DNA from 3 places in the Vibrio sp. JC009 genome. Region 1 is predicted to be linked to each of the others. Evidence: predicted binding sites of a transcription regulator. Region 1 holds the regulator's gene; each other region holds the start of a gene.

Region 1 (3,125 bases):
GTGCTTGCCTTTTAGTGCGCCTTCCAGCGCCCAAAGCAGTTCAAGGCTAACGGTTGAGTTTGTCTGTTTGATCGCTTTAAATGCGCCAACAGAGCCAGCTTGTCTTAGTTCGGCTACGGAATTAATCCCGGCCTTTTTTAGCATGCGTTCTGTGCCCAGACGCAGGTTTGGAAGGTCTTTCAGGCGGGTTGGTTTTTCCTCTGCCTGGTGTGCCTTTTCTTCCTTAGCGAGATTTAGGGCATGCTCAGCAATTTTCAGGATGTCGTTAGTGTCATCCCAAAAGTCCTGCGGAAGTGCGAAGTATTTTGTAACAACCGGGAATCCACGCTTCTTATAAACATAAGGCTTATAGCCAGCAGCTTTGAATTCTTCAATTGTAGAATCGTTTGAGCGAATATGAAGGGCATCATTTACGACAAGAGCAAACATCGTCTCATCAACAAAAATGCCAAATCCACCAAACATTGAACGTGATTTGACTTTACCAAAATGTTCGAAAAGTCTGAGTGAATCTTTTAATACTGGTTTATCCATGGTGCTTGTCTCGGGTTAAAAATTGCTTCAACCAATTTGTTTCCGAGAAAATTAGCAAATCTATGTGATCTGTTGTCAGAAAACGGTAAAACTCGCGTTTTCTGAATGCTAATTTGCTTTCGGCAACCCCGCTGCCTTTCTATTAAAATCAGTTGGTTAAACTAATTATAGGCTAAGGCCGGTGGCTTTGCGTCCCATTTTTTCAAATGGTTTGCCTTGGTCGTGACCTAATAAATATAGTAAAAAAATGAACAAAGATCACGCTATTTGATGGTTAACGTGATCTTTGTTCAAAAAAGATAGGTAATATTGGGTGAGATATTTAACAGAAACTCTTTTTATTTAACAACTCAGTTACGAACCAAAACACTCTTACGCGAGATTATTTCAGGGTGCATCTCAAAAATACGACGCTCATGCTCCTTGTTTTTGATTCTCTCCAGCAGAATTTCAAACGCGGTTTTACCTACACGGCGTTTTGGCTGGTGCACAGTCGTTAGCGGTGGAGAGTAGTAGGCTGCAAGGTCGATATTGTCATAACCGATCACAGAGATGTCTTCCGGAATGCGAATGCCTTTTTCCTGCAGGCGGCTCATCAGCCCTAGCGCCATAATATCGTTGAAACAGAAAACGGCTGTTGGTCTGTTTTCCATCGCCAGAATCTTATCAGCGGCTTCAACGGCAGTATCACACTCAAAGTTACCTTCAAGAATGTTCTTTTCGTTAAACTCAATATTAAACTCGTCAAGAGCGCGCTTATAACCCTGAATACGCTCAATGCAAAGCGTTCTGTCTCTGAAACCGCTCAGGCAGAAAATATTTTCGTGGCCCCGCTCTATCAGATATTTGGTCGCAAGGTAGCCACCCTCTTCTGAGTTATCGATAATCTTATCTGACAGTGATTCGCCATGGCCCCAGTCCATAATCACTTTAGGAATATCAGTCAGGCCTTCAATCATTTCCTGAAGCTCAGGAGTCAGGTCGCTACAGAGAACAAAAATGCCGTCAACGCGCTTTTCTGCCAGCATTCGGATGTAATCACGCTGTTTCTCGTAGATACCGCCGGTATTACACAGGATCAGCGTATAGCCCTGACGGTAGCAGTAGCTTTCAAAGCCATCGACAACTTCAGCAAGGAAAGGGTTAGTTGACTGAGTTACCAGCATGCCCACGGTACGGGTTGAGTTACACTTAAGGCTGCGTGCAACAGCACTTGGTGCGTAATTTAATTCTTTAACCGCTTCCATTACTTTTTGCTGGGTGGTTTCAGCAACAAAACGGGTTTTATTTATAACGTGGGATACAGTAGTGGTAGATACACCTGCCAGGCGTGCTACGTCTTTAATTGTGGCCATAAATTTGTCCTGTGTATGCTGCCAACATCAAATGGTTTGTGTTTATTATAGTATTATCAACAGTAGGTTGAGTTGTGATTAAAACACAAAAACCGCTATTAAAAGTGATAGCGGTTTGCAGCAAGATTCATATTTTATCGATTGCGGCCCCGATTTTAGACCTATTTGCTTCGGCAGACAACGCCCTAAACGGGCGTTTCTTCACAAATATACTTAATGGGTACTATTCACCGCCTAAGTATGTACAATCCAGTTTGCAGAAGTCCACAAGAAAGGCTGCGACGCTGGCATAAAAACCAAATTCATCAAACTTCTGGCACTTCTCGCTAAATTGAGGGAACCAGCTCAGCATATATTTTTCGATAAAGGCTTTTTGCTCAATAAGCGCGTCATTAATATGTTCCAGCTTTTCCAGCTCGTTGGAACGGATAATCATGTTGCCCAGGAAGTCTAATTCCAGAGCAATATGGTCAGCTGGCTCATTTAAGCCTTCCTGAATGGCGATGCCTTTTTTCTGCATCAGCTCGGCCATTTCCTGAGCGGGTTTATCGTTCAAAAGGCCAGAGTCACCGATATACAGTGAAGCATAAGGTAGTGCTCCGCCCTTATCTGATTTCAGGAACAGGTCACAAAAGTCAGCAGCAAGCTCTAGTTGTGCGTCTTCTCTGTCCTGCAGGCGGTTCAGTGCATCTGTCAGTCTGTCGACTGATGGTTTTAAGATCTCATTTTCACCAAGGCCGGATAAAAATGAACGTATTTCCGGTGTCTGATAAGCATCAAGCTCTTTTTGAGTTAGTTCTTTGGCAAAAAGGCTGGATAACCACCAATAAATTTCCGCTCTCTTTTCGTTAAACGCTTTTGTTTCTTCCATCACTGAATTCCTACCAAGTCTTATTAATATATTGATTATAAGTGTAAACAAAAAATATGAATAAAACTAACCACTAATATGAAAAAATGTGACACTTTATATTTAAAAATTAACGCAACTTCAGATACTTGCGTTGAGTCAATAAACAGTAATGTTTTTCACAGTTCCGGCAATATGAACTAGAATTGTTAATAGTTATGAATAGAATCCCATTAATAACTCTGGACTGAATGAAAGCGGTGATTATGAGCAGCCATGTATTAGTAGTAGAAGATGATATTGTGACCAGAAGCAAGCTTGTGGGTTACTTTCAGAATGAAGGTTACCAGGTAAGCGAAGCGGACAGCGGTGAACAGATGCGGGAT
Region 2 (3,125 bases), 560 kb from region 1:
TTTAAAATACTGGCGTGGCGTTTCAGATGATCCTCTATCTGCTGCATTCGCGCTGGTGGATAGATAGGAATGGGAATCGCCCGCGCAAAGAGTATTCCGAAGAAACTAAAAAAATAGTCATTGCAGGTAGGCAGCATAATGGCAACGCGATCCCCTGGCTCCACGCCTTTATCTATTAAACCGGCTGCGACTTCTACAGCCTTGCTGTGCAGAGTTTTATAACTGATTTCATCCACTTTATCGGCATTTTGAAACACATAAAGGTGAGGGCGGTCAGGGTGTTTTTTTACATGCCAGCTAAGCAGCTCCTGGAGAGTCTTAACCTTAGTTGGGTGGCTTTCCACTGAGTCCAGCGTAACCTGGCTGATGGCGTTATCAATGGCATCAGGTTTAACGCTGGTGTCTGCCTGCAATAGGGCCTTGATCAGATCTCTGGGTGTTTCAATGGAGGTCAGCGTATGCTCAGGCAGCGAAGCTTTAAAATGGGCTTCAATACGAATCAACAGTTCAGCACGGGCAAGGCTGTCTAATCCCAGGTCATGATCCAGATTACTGTCCAGCCCTAATCCGCCGTTTTCAAGCGCGTCGGGATTGAGCTCTCTGGTTATATCACAAACGATCCGGACAACGGACTGAGCTGTCTCATTTGGAGAGGAGCTGATATTTTTGTTATCACTGGCTGACATGATGGAGCTACCTGAAAGAGGTTTACTTGATCCCTTATTGAAGTGTAGCTCAATAAAAAATCCCCCGGCATTTGCCAGGGGATTTTCAGCCGTGATTCTTAGATTAAATCGTATTCGTCTTTAAGAGTCTGGATAATTTCCTGCTTAGGGTTATCACTCAGATGAATTTTCTTACCTGTGATTTTCTCAGCAATGCCGGTATAGGTATCCGATACCATCTGCATCACTTCCAAAGGCAGTTCATTGTTTTCTGCCAGTGCCATACGCTCGTCCATTCTTTCCTTGTTCAGCAGAATGTCCGGATCCGGGAAGTGGTTTAGCAGGAACTGACGGAAGCCCTCTTTCGAGTTTTCAACAATATTGCCAGCTTGGTATTCAGCCTTGTCCCAGATACGAGATGAATCCGGTGTACCCACTTCATCCATATAGATAAGTTTTTCTTCACCCTTTGAGTTGGTGACATAACCAAACTCAAATTTAGTATCCACAAATATCTGACCAACATCATCCAGCGCTTTGCTGATCACACCAAAGCCTTCTTTCAGAAGTTTTTCATACAGAGCAATATCTTCAGCTTTAGAGATATTAAAAGCAGCAAAGTTATCTTCAATATTCTTGCGCGAGATATTTACATCATCCGCTTCAGGAACACCCGGAATCCCCTTCAGTATACCTTTAGTTGAAGGCGTCATTAGCAGATCGGTCAGTGGCTTATCTTTTTCCAGACCTTCAGGAAGCTGAATACCACAAAACTCTCTTTCACCTTTTTCATAAGCACGCCACATTGAACCTGTGATATAGCCACGACAGATAGCCTCAATCATGACCGGTTTGGCTTTTTGAACAATCCAGACAAAAGGGTGGGGGATGTCCAGAATATGGCTGTCAGCCAGACCATTTTCACGGAACAGTTTAAACCAGTGATTAGAAATCGCATTTAATGCAGCACCTTTACCCGGAACACCCTTCAGACCGCCTTCACCTTTCCAGATACAATCGAATGCAGAAATACGATCGCTTATCACCATAATTGCCAGCGGAGCATCCGGCGCTACATCGTAATTCTTTTCTTTAATCAGTCTCTTACTGTCTTCTTCCGTAAGCCAGTATACAGAGCGAACCTTTCCGCTGTGCACGGGTTTATCTGTCCGAATGGGTAAATCATCATTTACGGCAAGAACTTGATCTGCGAGATTCATAGAGACTTTCCTATCATTAATCCTGATATAACCGCGAGTTGCGTCACTCGCTAAAGATGTGCGAATGATACCAGAACTATTTAAAGCTGCCAGAGAAAAAGCAAACGTTTGCTTTTTCTCTGGAATTGCGGGTGCAATTTGACTGTAATTAGCGGTTAAATGGAGCTGATAGAGGGGGGAAGTATGCATAATACTTTAGCTTAGGTATGCATTCCCACACTGGAGTATGGGAACGAGATCCTAGCCTTTGTGTTGGCGATTAGTGACAAATGCTTCCGGCTAGACCAGGACCATTATTCAGGAAAAACACCTGACAGTTAGAAGTTGCAGCGCACTTCTGAATACGGGCTTTCGCGGTATAGTTTAACTGTCCGCTGGCAACAATAGCGCTTGCGGTTCTGGCCTTAATCGCTTTGATGACAATTTCCTCTTCTGTGGAAACAGCGGAAGGCTTCATATGAATGATGTTAGAACAGTTAATCTCATACTGAGACAGCTCAGCATATACAGGACGAGGACACTGGGCGGTAAATAGTATCCACTGTTTACGTTGGGAAAGCGCCGCCAACTGCTGATACATATCTGATTCATAGCGTGATACAACGGCCTGACCAGAAAGAATTGGGTTACTTGTGTACGAGCCTGAATGAATAGTTGTGTTTACCTGAAGCATAATACTGTTTTCCTGTACATACTGTATAAAAGAACAGTAATGTATATTTGTTCAGTTTGCAACCATTAATTTGCGTGTTTTCTATCCAAGTGTGATCTATAGCATTTGTATTACAGCAAGGTTGTATGGCAGCAAGAGGATTTAAAGGAGCCTTTGGTCAGTAGGCAGGTCCCCATAGCAGACTGTCCTTGCCAGGGATGGCAAGGTCAAGCCCCATGGATGGGTTTATGCGTGTCTGCTATGGGGACCTGCCTGCTGGCCGGCAGAGGTCAAGGTGACCATAAACTGAAGTCAATGAAGGGTAAAAACAAAAAGAGCCGCATATGCGACTCTTACTTAACTACTCTATATTATTTTCGGGAAGAGAGGATCTTCACAGCAGTATTCAGCCTTCTCATATCCTCATCACTGCCACCGGCGTCCGGATGATAAACCCGGCAAAGTTTCTTATATCTGGCTTTAAGCACCTTATCATCAGGCACATTTTTTGGCGTGAACCCAAGGACAGCGCAGGCAAGAGCAAAACTCTGATCCTTACTCTGCTTCTGGTTTTGCTGCTGCACTTTC
Region 3 (3,125 bases), 460 kb from region 1:
ATACCGAAAGCCATACCACCGATACCAAATACCAGAGTTACCGCAACAATTGCCAGGTTGCGTGACTTGTGCAGGTCGACATTGTTTTTGATTAGTGTGTTCAGACCAACAGTTGCGATAGAACCGAACAGCAGAATCATGATGCCGCCCATTACCGGAACCGGAATAGTCTGAAGAATCGCGCCAAGCTTACCAACAAGAGCCAGAACGATGGCTGTGACAGCTGCCCAGGTCATGATTACCGGGTTAAATGCTTTTGTCAGCATAACCGCACCTGTTACTTCACTGTAGGTTGTGTTTGGCGGAGCACCAACCATAGAAGCAGCCATAGTTGCCACGCCGTCACCCATAATAGTGCGGTGCAGGCCAGGCTTCTTCAGGTAGTCTTTACCCGTTACCTGAGAGATTGCCAGCATATCGCCAACGTGCTCAACTGCCGGAGCAATCGCCACCGGAATCATAAACAGGATAGCGTTGATGTTAAATTCAGGCATGGTGAAGTTTGGTAGAGCCAGCCATGAAGCCTGAGCAACCGGTGTGAAGTCCACAATACCCATAACAAGGCTGATGGTGTAACCAACAGCGATACCGCCAACGATTGGAAGCAGTTTAAGGAAACCTTTAGCAAATACGCTGATCGCGATTACTGTCAGCAGTGATGCACAGGAGATCCATAGAGCAAGGTCCGCATCCACAAGCTGAACTGCACCGTCACCGGTTTTGCCCAGCGCCATATTAACTGCGACAGGAGCCAGACCCAGGCCGATAACAATGATAACCGGACCCACAACAACCGGTGGCAGAAGTTTATGAATAACCTCCACACCTTTCGCTTTAATAACGGCACCCATAAGCACGTAAACCGCACCAGCTGCCATCAGGCCACCCATAGTACCTGCGATACCCCAGGTCTGGACACCGTACATAATAGGAGCAATAAAGGCGAAGGATGAAGCGAGAAAGATAGGAACAGAGCGGCGGGTGATAAATTGGAATAAAAGAGTACCGACACCGGCTCCGAAAAGTGCAACGTTTGGATCAAGACCTGTAAGAAGAGGAACAAGAACCAATGCACCAAATGCGACGAAGAGCATTTGAGCGCCTTGAATTACGTTTGTCATGATGGTTTCCATTGTGTGTTAAACAAAATTCGCGGGATTCTATCACTTAGCAAACGTTTGCTTTAGGGGTTCAGATCAAAAAAACTGTGATAAAGTTATCAAAAACATAAATAAGACAGATTGAACTCAGGCCAAATTCTCTCCTCTGACAAAGGTAATTACCTTGCCCCTCTATGCAGAGTTGTTTACCATTTAAGGAGTTACAGTTATCAGACTACTTACAGTTTTAGGGGCACTATGCGCTTTTTCACTTTATTGTTAATGGGATTATTTGTTTTTCCTGTTCAGGCGACTACGAAAGTAAATGTTTTTAGCGTGGAAGTCATGCTGGATACCAACGACGCTGAAGCCGAAACCAAAGCTCGTTCAGAGGGTCTGAAAAATGTCATTGTCAGGGCCTCTGGCGAAAAAAATGTGGCGGATAATGCGATAATTAAAAAAGCATTAAGAAGCAGTTCAAAGTATCTTTCACAGATCGGCTATGGTGAGCAATCAGGAAATCCTACGCTGAAAATGGTTTTTAACCCGCCACAGATTCAGTCGCTACTGACTCAGGCGCAATTGCCATACTGGTCAGATGAAAGGGCAAATCTAGCCGTCTGGGTTGTTGAAGAAAACCGCCGCGGACGTGAGATTCTTTGGGAACAGTCTGAAAGTCCGTTTATCAATCAGCTTCGTTACTATGCCGCACTGCGTGGATTACCGGTTACCGTGCCCGTTGGAGACTTTGAAGATGTGACCGGTATTGCGCCAACGGATCTCTGGGGAGGTTTCTTAGAACCTCTTAGTAATGTCACCAAACGCTATCCGGTTGACGCCGTGCTTGTGTTGCGTGTTCATAAAATGGGTTCAAAAGATGGTATACGCTGGTCGCTTTACGACTCAAAGCCTGAAATGCTGACCTCGTTATCACTGCAGCCTGTTAGTGGAACACAAGTGGGCCAGACGGCTCAGGCGCTTGAAAAAGTGATTGATGAGGTCACTAATTACTACGCTCAGAAAAGTGCAGTGAAAAGAACGGGAGAGTCTTCAGAATCTGTCCTTGCTGACTTTATCGGTATCAGCAGTGCCAACAGTTTCTTTGTTTTAGAAAAGCAGTTAAAGCAGATGCAGAGTGTTGCATTTGTAGAAGTGGTTCAGGTAGTTGGTCAGCGTGTTACCTTCAGAGTGAATCTGCTGGCTTCTGATGCTGAGTTTGAAAATGAACTGATTCAGAACAGCGATATCAAAAAAATTGACCGTGAGTTTACCGAAGCCGTTCCGCAGCTGGATGTGGTTCCTTCCGACAATGTGGAAACCGGAATAACGCCTTATGAGGGAAGCTCTGAAGCCAATACTGTTTCAGCAGAAGAGAAATCAGACCTTTCTTCTGGCAGTGAACTCTCAGGAATATCAGAAAATAGTCTGATATATGAGTGGCTAAGATAATTTGAAGTGGGTTAGCTTTAAGTAAGCCGGACAGTCGTTGAGCTTGTCCGGCTTTTTTCTTTTACAGTATCTCTAATACCTGCTCCGGCGGTCGGCCAAGTCTGGCTTTTCCTTTCGCCAACACAATAGGCCTTTCAATCAGCTTAGGGTTTTCTGCCATAGCCTGAAACAGTTGCTCATCGCTTAGCTCCGGATTGCCCAGATTCAGCTCTTTATAAACCGCCTCTTTGGTTCTCATCATCTTTCTGACTTCAGCTAACTCCAGTTGCTGAAACAACGCTTTTAAATCCTCAGCAGAAGGTACATCTTCCAGATATTTTACCACTTCAGGTGTGACGCCATTTTCTTCTAACAGCGCCAGTGTCTGACGGCTTTTTGAGCATCTTGGGTTGTGATAAATCACGACTGACATAAGCTTTCCTTAAGATTTAGTTATTGTAGGGATAAAAATCTGTCCCGCTGAACCATGAGCTGATCAATCCGGGCGTCGTACCTTGCCTGCTTTAAGCTGCCCAGTTCCGCAATCTGGCTTGCCTGAGTATAGTTCATCAGTGCTTTGTTCCAGTTTGCCCTTAA

What was found. Region 1 encodes PurR, which represses purine synthesis genes. Its sites were predicted from a motif close to TNANGNAAACGTTTNCNTNA; they were not measured.
Region 2: the regulator PurR is predicted to act here: its motif matches at 1,982-2,001, upstream of L3Q72_RS06495 (phosphoribosylaminoimidazolesuccinocarboxamide synthase).
Region 3: the regulator PurR is predicted to act here: its motif matches at 1,167-1,186, upstream of L3Q72_RS10925 (uracil-xanthine permease family protein).

Annotation. Positions count from the first base shown of each region.
Region 1 is NZ_CP092106.1:1,994,476-1,997,600, reverse strand. Features, by position in the region: gene L3Q72_RS08890 (TfoX/Sxy family DNA transformation protein) at 1-534, opposite strand, end outside; cyclic di-GMP riboswitch class I at 653-760, opposite strand; gene purR (HTH-type transcriptional repressor PurR) at 885-1,889, opposite strand; gene torD (molecular chaperone TorD) at 2,113-2,760, opposite strand; gene torR (two-component system response regulator TorR) at 3,006-3,125, shown strand, end outside.
Region 2 is NZ_CP092106.1:1,434,881-1,438,005, forward strand. Features, by position in the region: gene L3Q72_RS06490 (AMP-binding protein) at 1-686, opposite strand, end outside; gene L3Q72_RS06495 (phosphoribosylaminoimidazolesuccinocarboxamide synthase) at 785-1,885, opposite strand; gene L3Q72_RS06500 (hypothetical protein) at 2,145-2,558, opposite strand; gene L3Q72_RS06505 (hypothetical protein) at 2,909-3,125, opposite strand, start outside.
Region 3 is NZ_CP092106.1:2,458,369-2,461,493, reverse strand. Features, by position in the region: gene L3Q72_RS10925 (uracil-xanthine permease family protein) at 1-1,121, opposite strand, end outside; gene L3Q72_RS10920 (DUF2066 domain-containing protein) at 1,359-2,549, shown strand; gene arsC (arsenate reductase (glutaredoxin)) at 2,611-2,961, opposite strand; gene L3Q72_RS10910 (M48 family metallopeptidase) at 2,982-3,125, opposite strand, start outside.